2 regions of the Psychrobacillus sp. NPDC096623 genome follow, and region 1 is predicted to be linked to the other one. Evidence: riboswitches for the same ligand, from Rfam matches in the RefSeq annotation. Region 1 holds a riboswitch; the other holds the start of a gene.
The links. A riboswitch is a leader RNA that binds a small molecule or an ion and turns the genes downstream of it on or off. The one in region 1 is predicted to bind thiamine pyrophosphate.

Region 1 (5,690 bases):
GGGATTCCTTGGCAGCCGGTCAAACGCCGAATCGGGCTATAGATACTGGTTACAGCGACTTAATTGCGCAGAAGCTAACTAAGTCTGGACAGCTTGCTTTTTATTCAAAAGCATTAGCCTTTCCTGGATATACAACAGTGGATGTTCTTGCTAGCGTTCAGACCGAAGAAGCGAAAAAACTTTTAAAGACCGCTAGTTTAATCACTATTTCGGCGGGAGCAAATGATTTACTGCAAACGGTGCAAGTGAATGCAGCAAATGGTTCCATTGCTTATCGTCAAATGAATGCTGATTTTGCGTTAAATAATGTTCGAAAAAATATAGAAGAAATTATTAAAGAAGTACAGACAATAGCACCACAAGCAAAAATCTATGTAATGGGCTATTATTTTGCCTACCCTCATGTGAGAGCATCTCAAAAGGAAGGTATTAAAAGAGAGTTAGATCGATTGCATGCTATTTTAAAAGCGCAGTCTGAGGTTAATGGAGCGCTATATGTGTCAGTGGAGGAATCATTTGGGTTAAATGCAACGACACTATTACCGAATCCCGCCGACGTACACCCAACAATGGAAGGCTATCGTGTCATGGCAAATGCATTCTTTTCGCAATACAACAATGGCATATTCGTAACACAAAGTGAGTTGCCAGCACCTAATCCACTTACTTTTGAACAGATATTAAATGCAAACAAAGAACAACAGAAATCCCCTGTTTCAAGAGTAGAAGGGTTGGACAATTTCTACTCGTTAACTGAATGGAAGGCATTAATATAGCATTGACTTTTGATATTATTAATGTTGATCAAACGACGTTAGATGTTGCGAATAAAGTGTCTGATGGTTCGCTAAGCACAACAATATAAAAAAGCTGTCCCCTACCAGGAGGACAGCTTTTTAGCGTACGTTTTTTTTAGATTTAAATACTTTGCGTATTATTGGATAAACGATTGGTGCCCATTTTATTGCTGTTTTAACTAAGTTTTTTACTTTCATCCTAATCGCTCCTTGGCTTCCGATATAAATAATTAAGTACCCGCAATTACCTAAACATAAACGTTACCGTAATACTTTAATGCCTTGGACGATATTCCAAATCATTACAATCACATACACTAGCATATAAGTAGCGATCAAGAGGAGCGGTCCAATTGCTATCCATAACGAAGGCTGATCATTAAACCCTAATGTAAGAGGAGTAAAACTTGAGAAGACACTAATGAATAAAATAACTAACAAGATGACAGGTATGATATGAGATATAAGCGATTTTTTTGCATGATATTTAACATTCGAATCCTGCGATATAAAATAAACGATTATGGGCAATAAAAATGGTGCAAACAATACACTGAAATAAGAAAGTGCTGATAAAATTTTAGGATTATCCAATCTTTTTAACTCCTGTCCTGTTTATATATAACTAAGCTATACATTTCATTTTCTAACTAGGGAAACTAAAATATTTTTGAAAGTTTCAGTTGAAGTAATAGATACATACTCTTTTTCACCATGCCAATCTCCTCCGCTCGGGCCAAATTCAATGGCACCTGCTCCGGTTTCTGCATAAAAGCGAGCATCTGCAGCTCCATGCTGTCCAAATAATACAGCAGGCTTTCCGATAAATTGTGAGGTGACCTGCGCAATACGTACTATATAAGGGTTTACCGCTTCTGTTGTAACGGCAGGGGCGGTCGTCTGAATTTTTAGCTCACTTTTCGGAAATTTATTTGCCAACTTTGTGAGATCCGCGATAATACCTCGCATATCCTGTCCAGGCACGTAACGAAGATCATAGCTAACTATGCACTCGTCAGGCACTACATTATAACGTTCACCTGCTTGTATTTTCGCCAAGTTTAAAGAAGGATAATCATAGAACTCATTGCTTGCAGTTAAAAAAGAAAGTGTACGGAGCTGTTGGTCAAAGAGAAATGACTGCTCAATCGCATTTATCCCTTCCCATGGACGACTTCCATGGCTAGGTTTTCCTTTTAGGATCACATCAAACTGAATAATTCCTTTTGCTTGTAAGCCAATTTTTAAGTGGGTAGGCTCACCACATATAACAAAGTCACCAGTATACCCTTGATCTACTAAAAATTGTGAAGTCTCACCGTCAGTTTCCTCATCCGTAACAATATGTAATTGAATTTTTTTAGTTAGATTTTCAGGTTCCTTAGATAGCTCATAAAACGCTTGCATCATCCCAGCGACACCAGCTTTCATATCAGCTGTTCCTCTACCGTATAAAAAATCACCTTCTATAAATGGCTCGAACTGCTCAGGATTTCCTGGAACAATATCTACATGACCATTCCAAATCATGCACTCATCCCCATCACCTATTTCAGCCACTAGCATTAGTTTTTCTTCATGCTTTAACACAGTGGTGATAATTCCTCTTTCCTGTAACCAATTTTCACAAAATAACAAAGCATTGTTGGCTCCTTCGATTGTGTCACTTTTAATTCTTACTAAATCTTTTAATAATGCAATCATGTGAACATCCCCTTGTGAATATAGTATTTTTACAAGTATAACAAAAGAATAAAAGAAGGTTGCATTAGTTATTTTATTGGGCTACAATGAATTCGAACTTAATAATTCAAACCACAAGGGGCGCCGCTTATGCGGCTGAGATAGTACCCTTCGAACCTGTAAGTTAATACTTGCGTAGGGATGTGGATGGAAACTGACAATCGCGCGATGTCTGGGTCTATCCCGGGGTCGTTTTTTTGTGGTCAAAAAAGGGGATTGTCATGAAAAATCAACGAGTATTAATATTAATGGAAATTGCTATTTTTGCAGCGTTAGGATATGTGTTAGATATGATTGGCTTTGGAATGCCACAAGGTGGATCTGTAACATTCGTTCTTGTACCAGTTATTTTAATGGCTTTTCGCCGTGGTGTTGTAGCTGGGCTAGCTACGGGTTTTCTAATAGGTGTGTTACAAGTGGTAACAGGTCGTTTTTATGCAGCACCATTATCATTTGAAATAGTTATCGCACAGGTAGCAATAGATTATTTTATCGCATTTATGGTTGCAGGATTCGCTGGCTTCCTAAGACCTGCATTTATACAAGCTTATGAACAAAAAGACAAGATGAAAATGATTAAAGCAGTTGTCCTTGGTGCACTTATCGCAGCTTTTCTTCGCTACTTAGCTCATGTGGCATCAGGTATACTATTTTTCGGAGAATTTGCTGGTGATAAAAATCCAATCTTGTATTCTTTAGTCTATAATTCTACTTATATGATACCTGTATTTTTATTAGCTGCTTTTATTTGCTCTGTTTTATTTGTTAAAGCTCCGCGCCTTGCACTGCCGAATTCTCACTAAATATGATATGATTAGAATACATTTAGTGAAGAAGGGATCTTGTTAAGATGATTGTACAAACTGACGAAGAGTTAGTCGCATTAAAAAAAATAGGGCGTATTGTTGCAGAAATTCGTGATGTGATGAGGGCTTCTACTAAACCTGGTATTACAACGAAAGAACTGGACGAAATCGGTGGGAAGCTTTTTAAAGAACATGGTGCGATTTCAGGACCAATGGGCGAATATGATTTTCCAGGTTATACTTGTATTAGTGTAAATGAAGAAGTAGCTCATGGAATGCCTGGCTCTCGAGTTATTAAAGATGGCGATATAGTGAATATAGATGTTTCTGGGTCACTTGATGGTTATTTTGCAGATACTGGGATTTCTTTTGTTGTAGGTGAGGGTTATGAAGAGAAAGAAAAGTTATGTGCAGTGGCAGAGAGTGCGTTTAACCGGGCTATGTTGAAGGTTAAAGCCGGTTCCCGATTGAACCAAATTGGAAAAGCAGTAGCTAGAGAAGCTAAGGATAATGGCTTGCATGTTATTATGAACCTAACTGGACATGGTATTGGAAAATCTCTACATGAAGCTCCTCAGCATGTTTTGAATTATTATGATGCTTGGGATCCGACCATATTAAAAGAAGGAATGGTTTTAGCAGTAGAACCGTTTATTTCTGAAAAAGCAGAGCATATTGTGGAATCTGGAGATGGCTGGACATTTGTAACTCCAGATAAATCATTAGTAGCACAAATTGAGCATACAATTGTTGTGACAAAAGGTGCTCCTATTTTATTAACTAAATTAGATTAAAATAAAACGCCATCGAAAGTTTACTCTTTCGATGGCGTTTTGTTTAAAAAAGAAGAAAGTATAAAAAATGTACCGTGAACACTGGGAATGGGAATGGGAATTGAAGAATGAATAATACTGTAAATTTCCATTACAGAGGTGGAGTACAAAAGAGAAAAGTAGTAAGTGTTTACTAATTAAAGTAATTAAATAGCGAATGAAATTGCATCTTGGAGAGCTTCCTCTATGAAATAGAAAGTATCTTTCCTCTAGTTATCCAAAAATGCATAAGGCTGTTTATTGAAGTTGTAGGATGGCGCTGAACTGACCAACACCATAAGATTACCTAAAAAAGTGATATTGGTTGTGACGTCTGTCATAACCAATATCACTGGTAATAATATAGCAAAACGTCTGTTCAAAGTCCTTCGAAAACATTTGAAACAGTTTTGACCTTAAAGGGTTTTCGCGCTTTTCTTTAAGAATATAATACCTACAATCAGGACACAGCTTAAAAAAAGAGAGGCTGTGGTTAGGAGTAGTTGACTAAAGTTATGGTGAATTGCTACTCCAAGGAAAGTCCAGATAAAAATAACTAACATAAGACGGTCGGAATAATGATAACGAAAATGAAGAGCTATGGCTGTCGCAATAGTTAAGAAAATAACTCCCCAAAGAGATTTTGTCATTCCAAATCCATCAAATTCATAAAACGTTAGGAGATAAGATAGATTTATGAAGAAACTGATAAATGTCCAACTCAAAAGGAAAGAGATTGGTAAACGATTTTTTCGATTTATATCATCTAAAGGATAGGTTAAATACAATATGAACAAACACCCAAGTAAAAGTGTGAGTGTAACAAAAGTATATAAAAAATGCTCATAATGCCAACTATATACACACAAAATATATAATATAGAGGCTACCCCAAATAAAAGAATGCGCTTTGAGGGTATGGGACGGGAGGATTTATAATCCATCGTCATATTCCAAATCCACCATGCTAATGATGCAAAAATAGCTATCCATATATAAAATACATAATTTGCAGGAGTGAAAAATACGGGAAGTCTTTTGAAAATCTCGCCACTAGTTTGATCATTTATAGGAAGAAAAGTAGATAATAATTTTACGATTACAGTAGAGATGAAAAATACCATTAAGAGGATTATTTTAAACATTCATCTGCCTCCTTCTAATTAATAAGTATACCTTTGAAATAATGCTACAACCAATTAGATTTTGAATGTTATGTGACGAAAATCGAACAATCTGCAATAGAAAACATGATATACTAGAATTCTAAAATAATTTTCAATATAGGAGGAATATTTAGATGATTGAACAAACTTATCCGGTTGTCTGGAATCTTGATCGCTTTTTTGAAGGAGGCAGTAGCTCACTATCCCTAAGAAGCCATTTGGATGAAGTAAAAGAAAAATTGAGCAGCTTTGAAGCTAAACTAAAAAACTTTGAATCACCAACATCTATTGCAGATGTCTCTAAAATCGAGCAAACAATTAATGAGCTAAAAGATATAGCAACTAATTTATCAGAAGGAGGAGCAG
Region 2 (5,690 bases), on a different contig from region 1:
GTTTGCATCGCATCTAAAACTGGTCGCATAATTGTAGACAGCGTTTTACTAAATGCGGTCCCAACACCTAGTGGAATACCGATAACAAGTGAAAGTATTACGGATATTAATACAATCGAAATAGTGGTCATTGTTTCAGGCCACAGATCGAATGTGCCTATAAGAAATATAAAAGCTCCAAAAAGAAGCCCTCCATACAAATTAGTAAAATACCAACCTAATAGAAAAATAATAATGATAAAAATCCACCAAGGAATCGCTAGAAGACCAGCTTCTAGCCCCTTAATCATGGAAGAAGAAATAACAAAGATAAAATCAAAGAACGCATCAAAATTCATAGCTAAAAAATCTATGAAATTTTCTACTACATCCCCAATTGGAATTCGTACATCAGGAAATTCTGTCATACACTTTGGACTGTATCAAAAAAGAACAGTCTCCTTCACCTCACCTTTTTTGGGATAGATTACTTTAATCATGAATTAGTTTAAAGCTGCTTTCACTTTTTCTGCGGCTTCCTCAGACACCCATGTTGTCCAAAGGTCTTCATGCTCTTTCATCCACCATAGTGCGGCTTCATCTGGTTCTACTTCGTTTTCGTTCATATAAGCCAGTGCTTCTTCTGTTAATTCATTACTAGTTTCATATTTGCTTAAGAAATCCGTAACATCTTTTGCTTGTGTTGGTAAATCTTTATGAACAGCTATAACTACATCATTTGGAGGGAATTCCGTTCCTTTCGATTCTTCCCAAGTCGCTTCATCATATGGTGCATCCTCAAGCAATGTTAAATCATAGCTTGCAGTTACCCACGTGGGCGACCAGTAATACCCTACCCAAGGTTGTCCCTTTTTATATGCTCCCGCTAAGTCTGCTACAATTGCAGAGTCTGATCCTGGTGCTAAGTAATTGTATTTTGCATCAAGGCCATATGTTTCAAGTTTCGTCTCCAAGTGTTCACTTACTACCCAACTAGACGGTGCACCAATTATTCTTCCTTTGGTGCTATCTTCAGGATCTTGGAAAAGCTCTGGATACTTCTCAAGGTCTTGTACAGTTTTTAAATCAGGTGCAACTGCTTCAATTCCTCTTTCTGCATCTCCTTCTATCACATAAGTTGGAACATATAGTCCTTGCGAATTGTCATTGAAATTAGTTGCTAACTTCACAATTTTTCCACTATCAATTGCTTTTTCATAAACTTCCTTTGTATTATCTGTCCATATTTCCATATAAACATTGATGTCACCTTGTTCAAGTGATTGTAACGTAGCTGCTGTAGTTCCACTTGTAACTTCGGTTTTATAGCCATAACCCTCTTCAACTATTAGTTGGGCTATACTATTGTGGACACGAATGCTATCCCATCCTGCATCTGCAAATTTGATCACTTCAATACTGTCTTTGCTCGATTCACTACTGCATGCGCCCAATACTAAAAGTGTGCACATTGAAATAAACAACAATAATTTTCTCATCTTTTTTCCCCTTTTCTCTATTTAAATAAATTAGACATTTAGTCCTACCCTCCTATTACATACCCTTTTTTCTAAAGTTTAATCCTATTAATCTTTATGGGACTACACCACCAAAATTCCCATAATTTTTACATGTCTACTTTAAGGGTTTTTATGTTACTAGATTTTTTATTTAATTGAAGCAAATATCGACATTAAAATATGGGAGATTTTGAAGAAACTCGAATATTAATATCCCCACATCCTGTTAATTAATTATATATTTATGGTGTTTTTTATGTTTTTTTAACTTTAAGCAGGTACTTTGATCCGATCTTTGATTTATTGTTGAATTTTATAGTAATAAGAAGGAGAATCTGTGGTAATTTAATCTATAACTTTATTTGCGAAAAAAAAGAGTGGTCCTGGAATAATAGGACCACTCATAATTCCATGTGAAAATCATAGAAATTAGACAATTCGATTTTGAGGTTCTCTGCTTTCTAATACTGCTTCTATATCTTTTGCGTTCATTTGCATCATAGCAAGACGAGTTCGTATGCTAGCACTGCCGATATGAGGTGACATTGTTACATTAGGTAACGTAAGAAGTGGATGATCGATCGGAACAGGTTCCTGTTCAAATACATCCATTCCCGCAGCCCATATCTTTTTGGAAACAAGAGCATCATACAGAGCTTGTTCGTCTACGATGCCACCTCGGGCAACATTAATGATAGCTGCAGATTCCTTCATAAGATTCAGTTCTCGCTCACCTATTAGTCCCTTTGTTTCGGGAGTCAGCGGAGTTAACAGAATCACAAAGTCAGATTGCTTTAGCAATTCGTCTAATTCTGCATAAGTAAAGCCATACGTTTCTTCCGCATCTAGTTTTCTAGAGCGATTATGATATAACACATTCATGTCAAAGCCTTTCGCACGTCTTGCAACGGCTTCCCCTATCCGTCCCATCCCAACAATTCCGAGCGTTGCACCGAAAATATCCATTCCTGTATACTTCATTGGCGACCAGGAAGTCCAATTTCCTGAACGAATTTCTTGTTCAACTTCTGTTATTCTTCGAGCTGTAGCTAAAAGTAATGCAAATGTTAGGTCTGCAGTTGTCTCTGTCAGTACACCGGGAGTGTTTGTTACGACTATACCGTGTTCCTTTGCAGCTTCTATATCAATATTGTTAAAGCCTACTGCGAAATTACTAATCACTTTTAGATTAGGTAGACTTTCTATAAGTGCACGGTCGATATTGTCAGACAGCATTGTCCAAAGAGCATGTGCGTCCTTAGCATTTGTTTTTATTTCCTCATATGTCATTCCTTTTTCTTCACTATGCCACATTTGTACTTCAAATTTTTCTCTTAACGGTTCGACGATTTCTTCAGGTAATTTACGTGTTATGTATATTTTGTCCAAAATTTCTTCCTCCTTAAATTATTTATTCTGGTGTTTGTTTGGTGGATTCGGGTGATTCTCTCGCACATTCGGATGATTCTCAGCTAGATTTAGGTGATTCTCTCCAACTTTCCGGTGTTTCTCCCTATACAAATAGTTGGGTTAAATTAAGCATGGACGAAAGTACGAAATTTTGCAAACATATTTACAACTTCAAATAGCTACGTTATACTCTGAGCATATTAAAAAACTACATACCGTTTTGCGCACTAGGGGTGCCCACTTTGGCTGAGATGCGAGCTTTTTGCTCCGATCCCTTAAAACTCGATCAGGATAATACCTGCGTGAGGAAGTGCGGTGACTTCCCTAATATTATTGTATTGGATAAGTGGCTGCATCTTCACGGATGTGGTCTTTTTTTATGAAAAAATATAGGGAGGTTTTTTAAGTGGAATGTGGATTGAGCCCAATCATCGGATTTCGTTTTTCGCTACATCCAATGACAAATGATTTTATTAAGGTGATTAAAGGTGCCTTGAAGGAAACGGACACTTCGAATGTGTGGATGCATACGGATGATGTATCAACGGTCATTCGTGGGAAACAGGTACATGTGTTTAATGTGGCAAAAGCAATTACACTACATGCGGCTAAAACAGGAGAGCATATTGCTCTGTCTGGTACTTTTTCTGCTGGCTGCCCCGGTGATTCTGCAGGGGATGTGTATCTAGATAAGGGTGATTTAATTGCCAACATAGATACTACAAAGCAATATGTTTCCTCGCAATTTGCTCTCTATCCCATGAATAACCTGGATTATATGGACGTCATTTATCGTGAAGTGGATCGTGCTAAAGAACAGGGTGTATTCAATGAATCTATGCATTATGCAAGTGGCATTCACGGAGATATTCATGATGTGTTTGCATTTTACGAAGAATCATTCACGAACGCACGATCAGAAGAACATAAACATTTGGTTATGACCGTTTCTATGAGTATTAATAGTCCTTCTCACGGAGGTGTTTAAGATGCTGAAATCATGGAAGTTAAAAGAGATCGTACTTATGTCTTTGTTTTCGGTTGTCTTTGGGATTGTGTATCTACTGTTCCTGCATGTCGGTAATATTTGGGCTGGGTTTATTGGACCGATTGCTTATGAGTGGATTTTTGGTATTTGGTTTATCGTGTCTATAATTTGTATGTATATTATCCGAAAGCCCGGTGCTGCAGTTATTTCTGAAACAATTGCAGCTGCTATCGAGGTATTGTTAGGAAATGCTGTTGGTCCAAGATTGATACTTTCTGGTGTCATTCAAGGGTTAGGTGCAGAAGCAGTGTTTGCTGCGACTAGATATAAACGTTTTGATCTATGGATTCTAATACTAGCAGGTGTCGGATCTTCAGTATTTAGTTTTGCCTATGGGTATTTGTTAGGTGGATTCACAGTATTCAGTACCGGTTATGTTGCTTTAATGCTGGGCATTCGTATATTAAGTGGAGCACTCCTAGCCGGCGTTGGAGGTAAGGCTGTTGCCGATGGATTACTTGCAACAGGCTCGCTTCGCGGATATGCTATTGCACGTCCGAAAAAAGGTGATGCTCGTGCATAATGTCATCTCATTTGAACAGGTAAGCTTTCGGTATCCGGATGAAGAAAAGTGCATTCTAAATGACTTTTCATTTACCGTACAGAAAGGATCCAAGGTTGTGATTACTGGTCCGAGTGGTTGTGGGAAAACGACATTACTTTACTTGTGTAATCGATTATACCCGGATAATTGCGATGGTATCTTGGCAGGTAAGATTAAGCTTTTTGGGAAGGATAGTTCTTCGTTCATTCCCGGGGAAATAAATCAGCGAATTGCCACTGTTTTTCAGGATCCAGATGCGCAGTTTTGTATGCAAACTGTGGAAGAGGAGCTCGCTTTTACGTTAGAAAATTTACACGTGAAACGTGAAGAAATGGATAATCGAATAACCGAAGTGCTTGCACTAACTAATTTGAGTGAATTTCGATATTCTATTATTCAACAGCTCTCTGGTGGTCAAAAGCAACAAATAGCCACTGCTTGCGCACTTATAATGGAACCCGAGGTTTTGTTATTAGACGAGCCAATTTCCCATTTGGATCCTTATACTGCTAAGCATTATATTGAATGGCTAGATCAGCTACAACAAAAGCGTAAACTGACGATTGTTGCAATCGAACATCGTTTGGACTTATGGGGAGATTTTTTTGATAGAATTATTCCTTTGAATGAAAGCGAGGAAGTATCTGCGCTTTCAAAAAGAATGACTTCTATGCAGCCGGAGACTTCGTTTCAAGCAACTAAAATAGAAACAAAGAATTTTTTAAAACCTACCTCCTTTACATTACAGCGTGGAGAAATTGCAATCCTTGCTGGACCAAATGGTAGTGGTAAATCCACATTATTAAAAGCATTGTGTCAATTGATCCCTACTAGTGGCTTAGTAGAGCCGTCGTTTCTAGGGTATGTTCCGCAATCTCCCGAGTTTTTATTTTTAACGAAAACTGTGAAAGACGAAGTAGCATATGGCGGTGGATATGATGTGGATAACCTGATGGATCGATTAAAGCTAATGGACATTGCCCCCTCACATCCATTTTCTATTAGTCATGGTCAAAAGCGTAGAGTTGCCATTGCTGCAATGCTTTGTGACGGTAGAGAAGTAATTTTAATGGATGAACCTACCTCAGGTCAGGATGCTGTGGCATTGTCCGAGTTATTCCAATTGATTGATATGCGTGCTCAGGAAGGAACTACTTTTTTAATCGTCACACATGAAATGGAGTTTGCC

Region 2: another riboswitch for thiamine pyrophosphate. It lies ahead of ACIQX2_RS05400 (YkoF family thiamine/hydroxymethylpyrimidine-binding protein); the one in region 1 lies ahead of thiT (energy-coupled thiamine transporter ThiT).

The regions. Positions count from the first base shown of each region.
Region 1 covers NZ_JBIWER010000008.1:48,486-54,175, reverse strand. The annotation lists gene ACIQX2_RS17695 (SGNH/GDSL hydrolase family protein) at 1-776, shown strand, start outside; gene ACIQX2_RS17690 (magnetosome magnetite crystal formation protein family) at 1,059-1,391, opposite strand; gene ACIQX2_RS17685 (M20 family metallopeptidase) at 1,437-2,501, opposite strand; TPP riboswitch at 2,608-2,699, shown strand; gene thiT (energy-coupled thiamine transporter ThiT) at 2,762-3,343, shown strand; gene map (type I methionyl aminopeptidase) at 3,391-4,140, shown strand; gene ACIQX2_RS17670 (tryptophan-rich sensory protein) at 4,575-5,303, opposite strand; gene ACIQX2_RS17665 (M3 family oligoendopeptidase) at 5,459-5,690, shown strand, end outside.
Region 2 covers NZ_JBIWER010000002.1:133,437-139,126, reverse strand. The annotation lists gene ACIQX2_RS05415 (ABC transporter permease) at 1-407, opposite strand, end outside; gene ACIQX2_RS05410 (ABC transporter substrate-binding protein) at 483-1,478, opposite strand; gene ACIQX2_RS05405 (2-hydroxyacid dehydrogenase) at 1,929-2,891, opposite strand; TPP riboswitch at 3,129-3,235, shown strand; gene ACIQX2_RS05400 (YkoF family thiamine/hydroxymethylpyrimidine-binding protein) at 3,316-3,897, shown strand; gene ACIQX2_RS05395 (ECF transporter S component) at 3,899-4,480, shown strand; gene ACIQX2_RS05390 (ABC transporter ATP-binding protein) at 4,407-5,690, shown strand, end outside.